DNA from 3 places in the Paenarthrobacter sp. MSM-2-10-13 genome. Region 3 is predicted to be linked to each of the others. Evidence: riboswitches for the same ligand, from Rfam matches in the RefSeq annotation. Region 3 holds a riboswitch; each other region holds the start of a gene.

Region 1 (2,256 bases), on a different contig from region 3:
ACCGAGCGTCAAGTGCGCCGCCGTAAGAGCCCCCTGCGCCAGGTTGCCGACTTCGCCGCTGCCAGCGGCGTCGGGCAGAAGGCCGGTGTTGCGCTTGCCGCCACCGGGCTTGCCCTGACTGTCGGCCTGCCGGCCACCAGCCCGGTCATGGCCACCTCGGAATCGGGCCAGACCGAGTCCGCCCTCGCCGTCGCAGCCCCCGCGGGCAGCCAGCCCGAGGTTTCCGCGGCAGCGTCGGCAAAGATCGACTTCAGCCGAGCCGCAGTCGCCACTGCCGCTGACCCCGATGGGAAGTTGAAGCAACTGCTCAGCGCCCAGTCGGCCGGAAGCATCCAGCGCGCGTCATCCGTTGGCACCATGGCCAGCCCCCTTGACACACTTACCACGGCATCGCCCTTCGGCTACCGTGTCAGCCCCCTCACGGGCGGCGCCGGCGACTTCCACCGGGGCCAGGACTTCGTTGCCCAGTGCGGCACCGCTGTCCACGCAGCAGCAACCGGCAAGGTCACTTTCGCCGGATGGCACGAATATGGCGGAGGCAACCGTGTGGTTATCGACCACGGCAACGGCCTCGAGACCACGTACAACCACCTGTCGTCCTTCACCGTCCAGGTGGGACAAACCGTCAACCGTGGCGATACCGTCGCGCTGAGCGGCACCACGGGCGCTTCAACCGGCTGCCACCTCCACTTCGAGGTTCAGGTCAACGGTGAAGTAGTAGACCCCATGGGCTGGCTCTAACCAATCTGATGGTCGCCTCTCGCATGTGCGGGACATCCCGTGACCTGAATGTGACATTTGCGTTCAACTGTTGTAGCGTACAGAGCGCATCGGCTTTTTAGGGGGCCGGTGCACTTGAGTGGATTGCCTAGCTCTGCCACCTCTCAAGGTCCGTTCGCATAAATCGTCTGGCAGGGGCGGGGGAACCACTTCTGGTCTTCGTGAGAAGGCCTTGGGGTTAAGTCGCAAAACTTCCTTGGAAGCGGCGCGGCCGGATGACTCCCATCCGAATCCGACAGCTCACCTCGCAGGCATTGGGAGAGGCTACCTACGTGTCATCACGCACTACCCCTGCGCGCCATCGCGCCCAAACGGTTCGCACGAACCCGTTGAACACGCTTTCCAAGGCTGTATCCACCAACGCCGGAACCATGAGCCGTCAGGCCATCGTTCTGGCCGCAGCCTCAGGCCTCGTCCTCACCGTCGGATTGCCCGCACAGGCAGCCGACGCCGATGTTTCCAAGACTGAAGCCTCCAGCACCCAGCAGCTGGTTGTAACGGCAGTGGTTACCGCAGAGCCAACAGCCACCGTTTCCTTCGAGAGCCCCACCGTGGCCACCAAGGAAGCCCCCAAGGTAGTCCAGCGCGCAGCGCAGGTTACCGAACGAGCAACGGCCACCACGGACGAAGCCCCTGAAGCCGTGACGGCTAAGTCCTCCGAGGCCAAGGACCCGGCTGCCAGCGCAGCTGCTTCCGGCCTTGCTGCTATTGCCTACACCGGCATCGGCTCCCCGTACGTTTGGGGCGGAACAACACCTAACGGCTGGGACTGCTCCGGCTTCACCCAGTGGGTCTACGCCCAGGCAGGCATCAGCATCCCCCGCGTGAACGCCTGGACGGCTATGACGCCCACCAGCACTCCTTCTCCCGGCGACCTCGTCATGCAGAACGGCGGAGCCCATGTGGGCATCTACGTCGGCAATGGCATGATGATCAGCGCTTTGAACCCCGGCCAGGGAACGCTGCTGCACTCCGTAGCGTCCACCGGCACCTCCTCGTTCTACACCCTCCGCTAGAAACAATCCGGCTCGGGGTGGGCCGGCATGCCCGCAATGCCGGTCCTACCCGCTACCCGTGTGCACCCAACGGCGCTCGGATACGAAAAGAGAAAATCATGACCAGTGCAAACAAGCTTGCACGGCACCGCGCTGAGGCCCCCAAGACCAGCTCGCTTGCCGTCATTGCCAAGGCTGTCAGCTCCAACGCCGGTGGCGTTGGCCGCCAGGCAGCAGTGATCGCCGCAGCTTCAGGCCTGGTCCTGACCAGCGGCATCGCGGCCAACGCAGCCGAGACCAACGTTGATCGTGAGTCGACCTCCACGTCCACATTGGACGTCCAGTCCGTAGTGCAGGCCACCATCGCGGCCGACTCCACTGTGGCTATCTCTTACGAGCGTCCCGTGGTCACCACCGTGGAAGCTCCGGCTCCCGTTGTGGTGGAAGAAGCGCCGGCCAAGGTTGAAGCAAAGGTTGAAGC
Region 2 (2,256 bases), on a different contig from region 3:
GAGACCTTCACCGACGATGGCCGCAAGTCGCTGGCAAGGGTCCAAAGCCAATCCGAGCGAATGACCACGTTGGTGGAGGACCTTCTTCTGCTGGCGCGCCTGGACGAGGGCCAGCCCGTGAAAGTCGAGGACGTTGACCTGACCCAGTTGGTGATCGAAACCGTCAGCGATGAGAAGGTCATGGCGCCGGATCACATCTGGCACCTCCAGCTCCCCGATGAACCTGTGACGGTTCGCGGCGATGTAACGCAATTGCACCAGGTGCTTGCCAACCTGCTGTCCAACGCGCGCAAACACACCGATCCCGGCACCACCGTGGTGACAGGCGTCATGCTCTCTGCTGATGGCAGCGCAGTGGTAACAGTCACGGACAACGGCCCGGGCATTCCGGTCGATTTCCAAGGCCGGATCTTCTCCCGTTTTGCCCGCGCTGATGCCGCGAGATCGGGTTCTGAAGGCACCTCGGGACTGGGCCTTTCCATTGTGGATTCGATTGTTGCCGCCCATGGTGGCACCGTGGAGGTGACGTCCAGGCCCGGGCGCACTGAGTTCGCGCTGCGACTTCCCACGGTAAGCACCGGAGAAAGTCAGGCACGCCGGCAAGGCGACTCACCGGCGTCGTGATCTCTGTTACCTAAATGTGACTTCTGAAGAAACCTCCTGTACCGTCGAAAGGGTGGGTTTCCCCAAGGACCCACATCCGGGATGCGCCGAGCTCTGCCACTTCCCGGAGTCCGTTCTTCTTTGAGGCAGAGACGGGGGACCCACAGTCTCCGGGCCTGGCAATGTGCCGCCCTAGGGGTGAAGCCGCAGCGTGACGCGCGGCCGGATGACCTCATCCGAACCCGACAGCTAACTCCGCAGGCGCTGAGAGGTCACACAACATGTCTGAATTTAACGATCAGACGCGCCCTTCTGCGCGTCACCGCGACGAACACAACGCACCGCTCACCAAGTCGCAGTCCGTCCTCAAGAACGCTGCCCGCCAGGGTAAGTCCGGCCACCGCATGTCAGTCGTAGCCGGCGTTGTTGCAGCCGCACTGGGTGTTGCATCGCTCGGAACCGCCGCAAACGCCGCGTTGACTCTCCCTGAGGCGAGCCGCGTTGCCGGGACCCAGGCTGCTGCCCAGGTCAGCGCCAACAAGTCAGCTGAAATCTCCGCTTCCTTGGATGCTGCCGCCGCCAAGGGCGCAGCTGACCGGGCTGCCGCGGACAAGGCAGCTGCTGAGAAGGCCGCTGCCGACAAGGCTGCCGCTGACCAGGCCGCTGCTGAGAAGGCTGCCGCTGACGCTGCAGCCAAGCAAGCCGCCGACGCCGCTGCCGCCCAAGCCGCAGCTGAGAAGGCTGCCGCTGACGCTGCAGCCAAGCAAGCCGCCGACGCCGCTGCTGCCGCCGCCGCTGCGGAAGCTGCAGCTGCCGCAGCCGCCCCGAAAGCCGTGGACGACCCCGCCGCCGCCAAGGCCTACGCCGCCAGCATCCTGGGCAACTACGGCTGGAGCGCAGCTGAGATGACCGCACTGAACACCCTGTGGGAGAAGGAATCCAACTGGAGGACAACTGCCACCAACGCTTCCAGCGGCGCGTATGGCATTGTCCAGTCCCTCCCGGCCGGCAAGATGGCCTCCGCTGGTGCTGACTGGCAGACCAACTACCAGACCCAGATCAAGTGGGGCCTGAACTACATCAAGGAGCGCTACGGATCCCCGTCCGCCGCTCTGGGCTTCCACTTGGCCAACAACTGGTACTAGCCAGACCGCTTCATTGCCGCGCCCGTTCCCGCCGTCCGCCCCAGTACCCACTGGAGCGGATGGCGGGAACGGGTGCGGCTTTTGCTGTTTCACAGGCGCCACCCGTGGTTCACAGGCGCTGCCCATGGTTCACAGGCGCCACCCGTGGTTCACAGCGCGGTCACAGCCTCCGCCTAAAGCCCACATAATCGGCCGTTGCATGCTGGACATATGACGCTCACAGCTCCCCGGCCAGCACTGCATAGGACGGTGCAAGGCCCTCCCGCCAGCACACCCGCGCTGGCTCCCGTCCTGGACATCGCCATACCCGTGTTCAACCAGGAAGTCCGCCTGGAAGAAGACGTTCGCAGGCTACACGGGCACCTTGCAGACACTCTTCCGCACACCTTCCGGATCACTGTGGTGGACAACGCCAGCACGGACGGCACCCTGCGGATCGCCGAACGCCTGGCGAGGGAATTCCCCGAGCTTATGGTGGTCCGTCTTGATCGAAGGGGCCGCGGAAACT
Region 3 (2,256 bases):
GCCCTACTACGCGAGCCAACTGGAGTACCCGTTGATGGCAGGCAGCTACGGGGTCATGGCCTTGGAGTCCCCGCAACCCGCTGTCGTTCCCCAACAACTCGCCCCGCCTGCCGTCAAGGAAGGATCGAACCTGTCCTACGCCCTGCAGTGGATCACCTTCGGGATCCTGGCGTTCGTGGGCTTCGGCTACATGGCACGTCAACAGGCCCGCATCCACCGCGAAGAACGGGAAACCCTCGACGAATCCGCGGAGACAGCAAGCACCGTCCAGCACGCCCGTCATCCCTCCCCGCGCAAACGCTCCCGCGCCGAGGAAGAAGACGCCCTGCTGGACTCAATGGGACTCTGAGCCCGGCACCGGGCAGCGCCCGTGCAGGGCGGTCAGGGATATCCCGTACGACAGAAAGCGCGGCACTCGGGAACCATCCTCCGGGGGGACTCGTTGACCCGTTGGCTGCACATCTGAAGAGATGCTCAACAGTTCCATGCCGCCCACCAAACAGCGGCGACTCTTGCGCGACACGGGAAAGTAGTGTCACGAAATTGTAACGATGACGTTTTGCGGCTACTATTAGTTCAGGTTTTTCTGTACTGAGACCCTTGATGCCCCACGCTGGACCCCGCCGGGGGCATCAAACGACTATCCCTTTTTAACGGCGGGGGTGGAGGACCCAGAATCGGCAGCAAGCCTGCCTTGGGGTGAAGCCGTGATGTCGGTGGCCTGAAAGCCGCCGGGCACGGCCGGGCTTTTTCCTTGGCCCGAACCCGACAGCTAACTTCGCAGGCGAACCGAAAGGATCGATCCCCCTTGCCTTCTGTATCCCCCCATGGCCGCCGCCGAAAGCCAACCTCCGGATTCGCGCCCCGCACGGCCGTCCCGATAATGTCCCCCACTACCGGCCGCCACCGGCCCCTGCCAGAGGCAGGGACGCGGGCGAGCCGGCGCAAACAGGTCACCGCAGCGGCCACACTGAGCGTGGCCGCGCTTTTGACTGCAGCGCTCACCGCCGCCCATGCCGGCCCGGCCCCCAGCAGTACAGTTCCTGCCGTGCAGGCGTCGGGGACCGTCACTGCCGGCGCCCCCGTCCAGGCCCCCGTGGGGGCTTCAATCAGTTATGAACGGCCGGCTGTCACCACCAAGCAGGCGCCGTTGCCGGTACCGGCCAAGACCGAGGTGGCTGCTTCCGGTGCGGTTGCACCCAAGTCCGTTGCTGCGGCTCCCGCTCCCGCGCAACCTGTCTCAGCCGCCCGGCTCGGGGCGCCCCTGGCCGGCATGTCGGTCAGCTCACCCTTCGGTATTCGCACGTCCCCGATCTCCGGCGCCGGGGAGCTGCACACCGGCCTTGACCTCGTGGCGGCCTGCCAGACCGCAGTGTTCGCCGCCGGAGCCGGGACCGTCGTGGAGGCCGGATGGTCCCCCTACGGTGGCGGGAACAGAATTGTGGTGGACCACGGCAACGGCCTGAAGAGTACTTACAACCACCTGGCCTCCATCGAAACCTCAGTCGGCGCGACCGTAACCCCCGGCCAGCGGCTGGCCGCGGCCGGAACCACCGGCAACTCCACCGGTTGCCATCTGCACTTCGAGGTACTGCTCAACGGTCAGACCGTGAATCCGCAGGGATGGATGTAAGCCTCGACCATCGCCTCGCCTGGATGTCCGACCCTCAGAGTCCTGATGTGCCCAGGAAGACGTGGCTGAAGGCGAAGAAGATGGTTGCGGTAGCAGCCACGTAGAGCAGCGCGGTAATGATCCAGCCGAATTCACCGACAACGCTGGCCGTGCCGGCGGGTACTTTGATGACTCCATGGTTGATGTTCCGGGCCGTGACCCAGACGAACAGGGGAATCATTGCCGACCAGACAATCATGCAGAAGGGGCAGAGGATGTGGATCGAGTACAGGGCCTGGGACCATAGCCACACGACGAAAGCAAAGCCAAGCGTGACACCGGCCTGCAGCCCGGCCCAGTACCAGCGGGCGAACGTTGCGCCTGAAAGCAGTGCCATGCCGGTGGTGATGATGACGGCGAACGCCACGATCCCGATGAACATGTTGGGGAACCCGAAAACGGAACTCTGCCAGGTCTGCATGACCTGGCCGCAGGAAATCCAAGGATTGACGTCGCAGACGGTTTTATAGCCCGGGTCCTTGAGTACTTCGAGTTTCTCCAGGACCAGGGCGCCGGAGGCGAGCCAGCCGATGACGCCGGTGATGACCAGGAGCCAGCCAAATGGCTTGTTGCGGGTCATGCGG

Evidence for each region. A riboswitch is a leader RNA that binds a small molecule or an ion and turns the genes downstream of it on or off. The one in region 3 is predicted to bind cyclic di-AMP.
Region 1: another riboswitch for cyclic di-AMP. It lies ahead of HAV21_RS10120 (C40 family peptidase); the one in region 3 lies ahead of HAV21_RS20695 (M23 family metallopeptidase).
Region 2: another riboswitch for cyclic di-AMP. It lies ahead of HAV21_RS20190 (hypothetical protein); the one in region 3 lies ahead of HAV21_RS20695 (M23 family metallopeptidase).

Annotation. Positions count from the first base shown of each region.
Region 1 is NZ_JAAOXO010000003.1:396,651-398,906, reverse strand. Features, by position in the region: gene HAV21_RS10125 (M23 family metallopeptidase) at 1-741, shown strand, start outside; cyclic di-AMP (ydaO/yuaA leader) riboswitch at 880-1,048, shown strand; gene HAV21_RS10120 (C40 family peptidase) at 1,053-1,796, shown strand; gene HAV21_RS10115 (NlpC/P60 family protein) at 1,895-2,256, shown strand, end outside.
Region 2 is NZ_JAAOXO010000014.1:90,230-92,485, forward strand. Features, by position in the region: gene HAV21_RS20185 (HAMP domain-containing sensor histidine kinase) at 1-624, shown strand, start outside; cyclic di-AMP (ydaO/yuaA leader) riboswitch at 699-879, shown strand; gene HAV21_RS20190 (hypothetical protein) at 885-1,748, shown strand; gene HAV21_RS20195 (glycosyltransferase) at 1,959-2,256, shown strand, end outside.
Region 3 is NZ_JAAOXO010000015.1:74,100-76,355, forward strand. Features, by position in the region: gene HAV21_RS20690 (SURF1 family protein) at 1-349, shown strand, start outside; cyclic di-AMP (ydaO/yuaA leader) riboswitch at 628-801, shown strand; gene HAV21_RS20695 (M23 family metallopeptidase) at 884-1,633, shown strand; gene HAV21_RS20700 (vitamin K epoxide reductase family protein) at 1,668-2,256, opposite strand, start outside.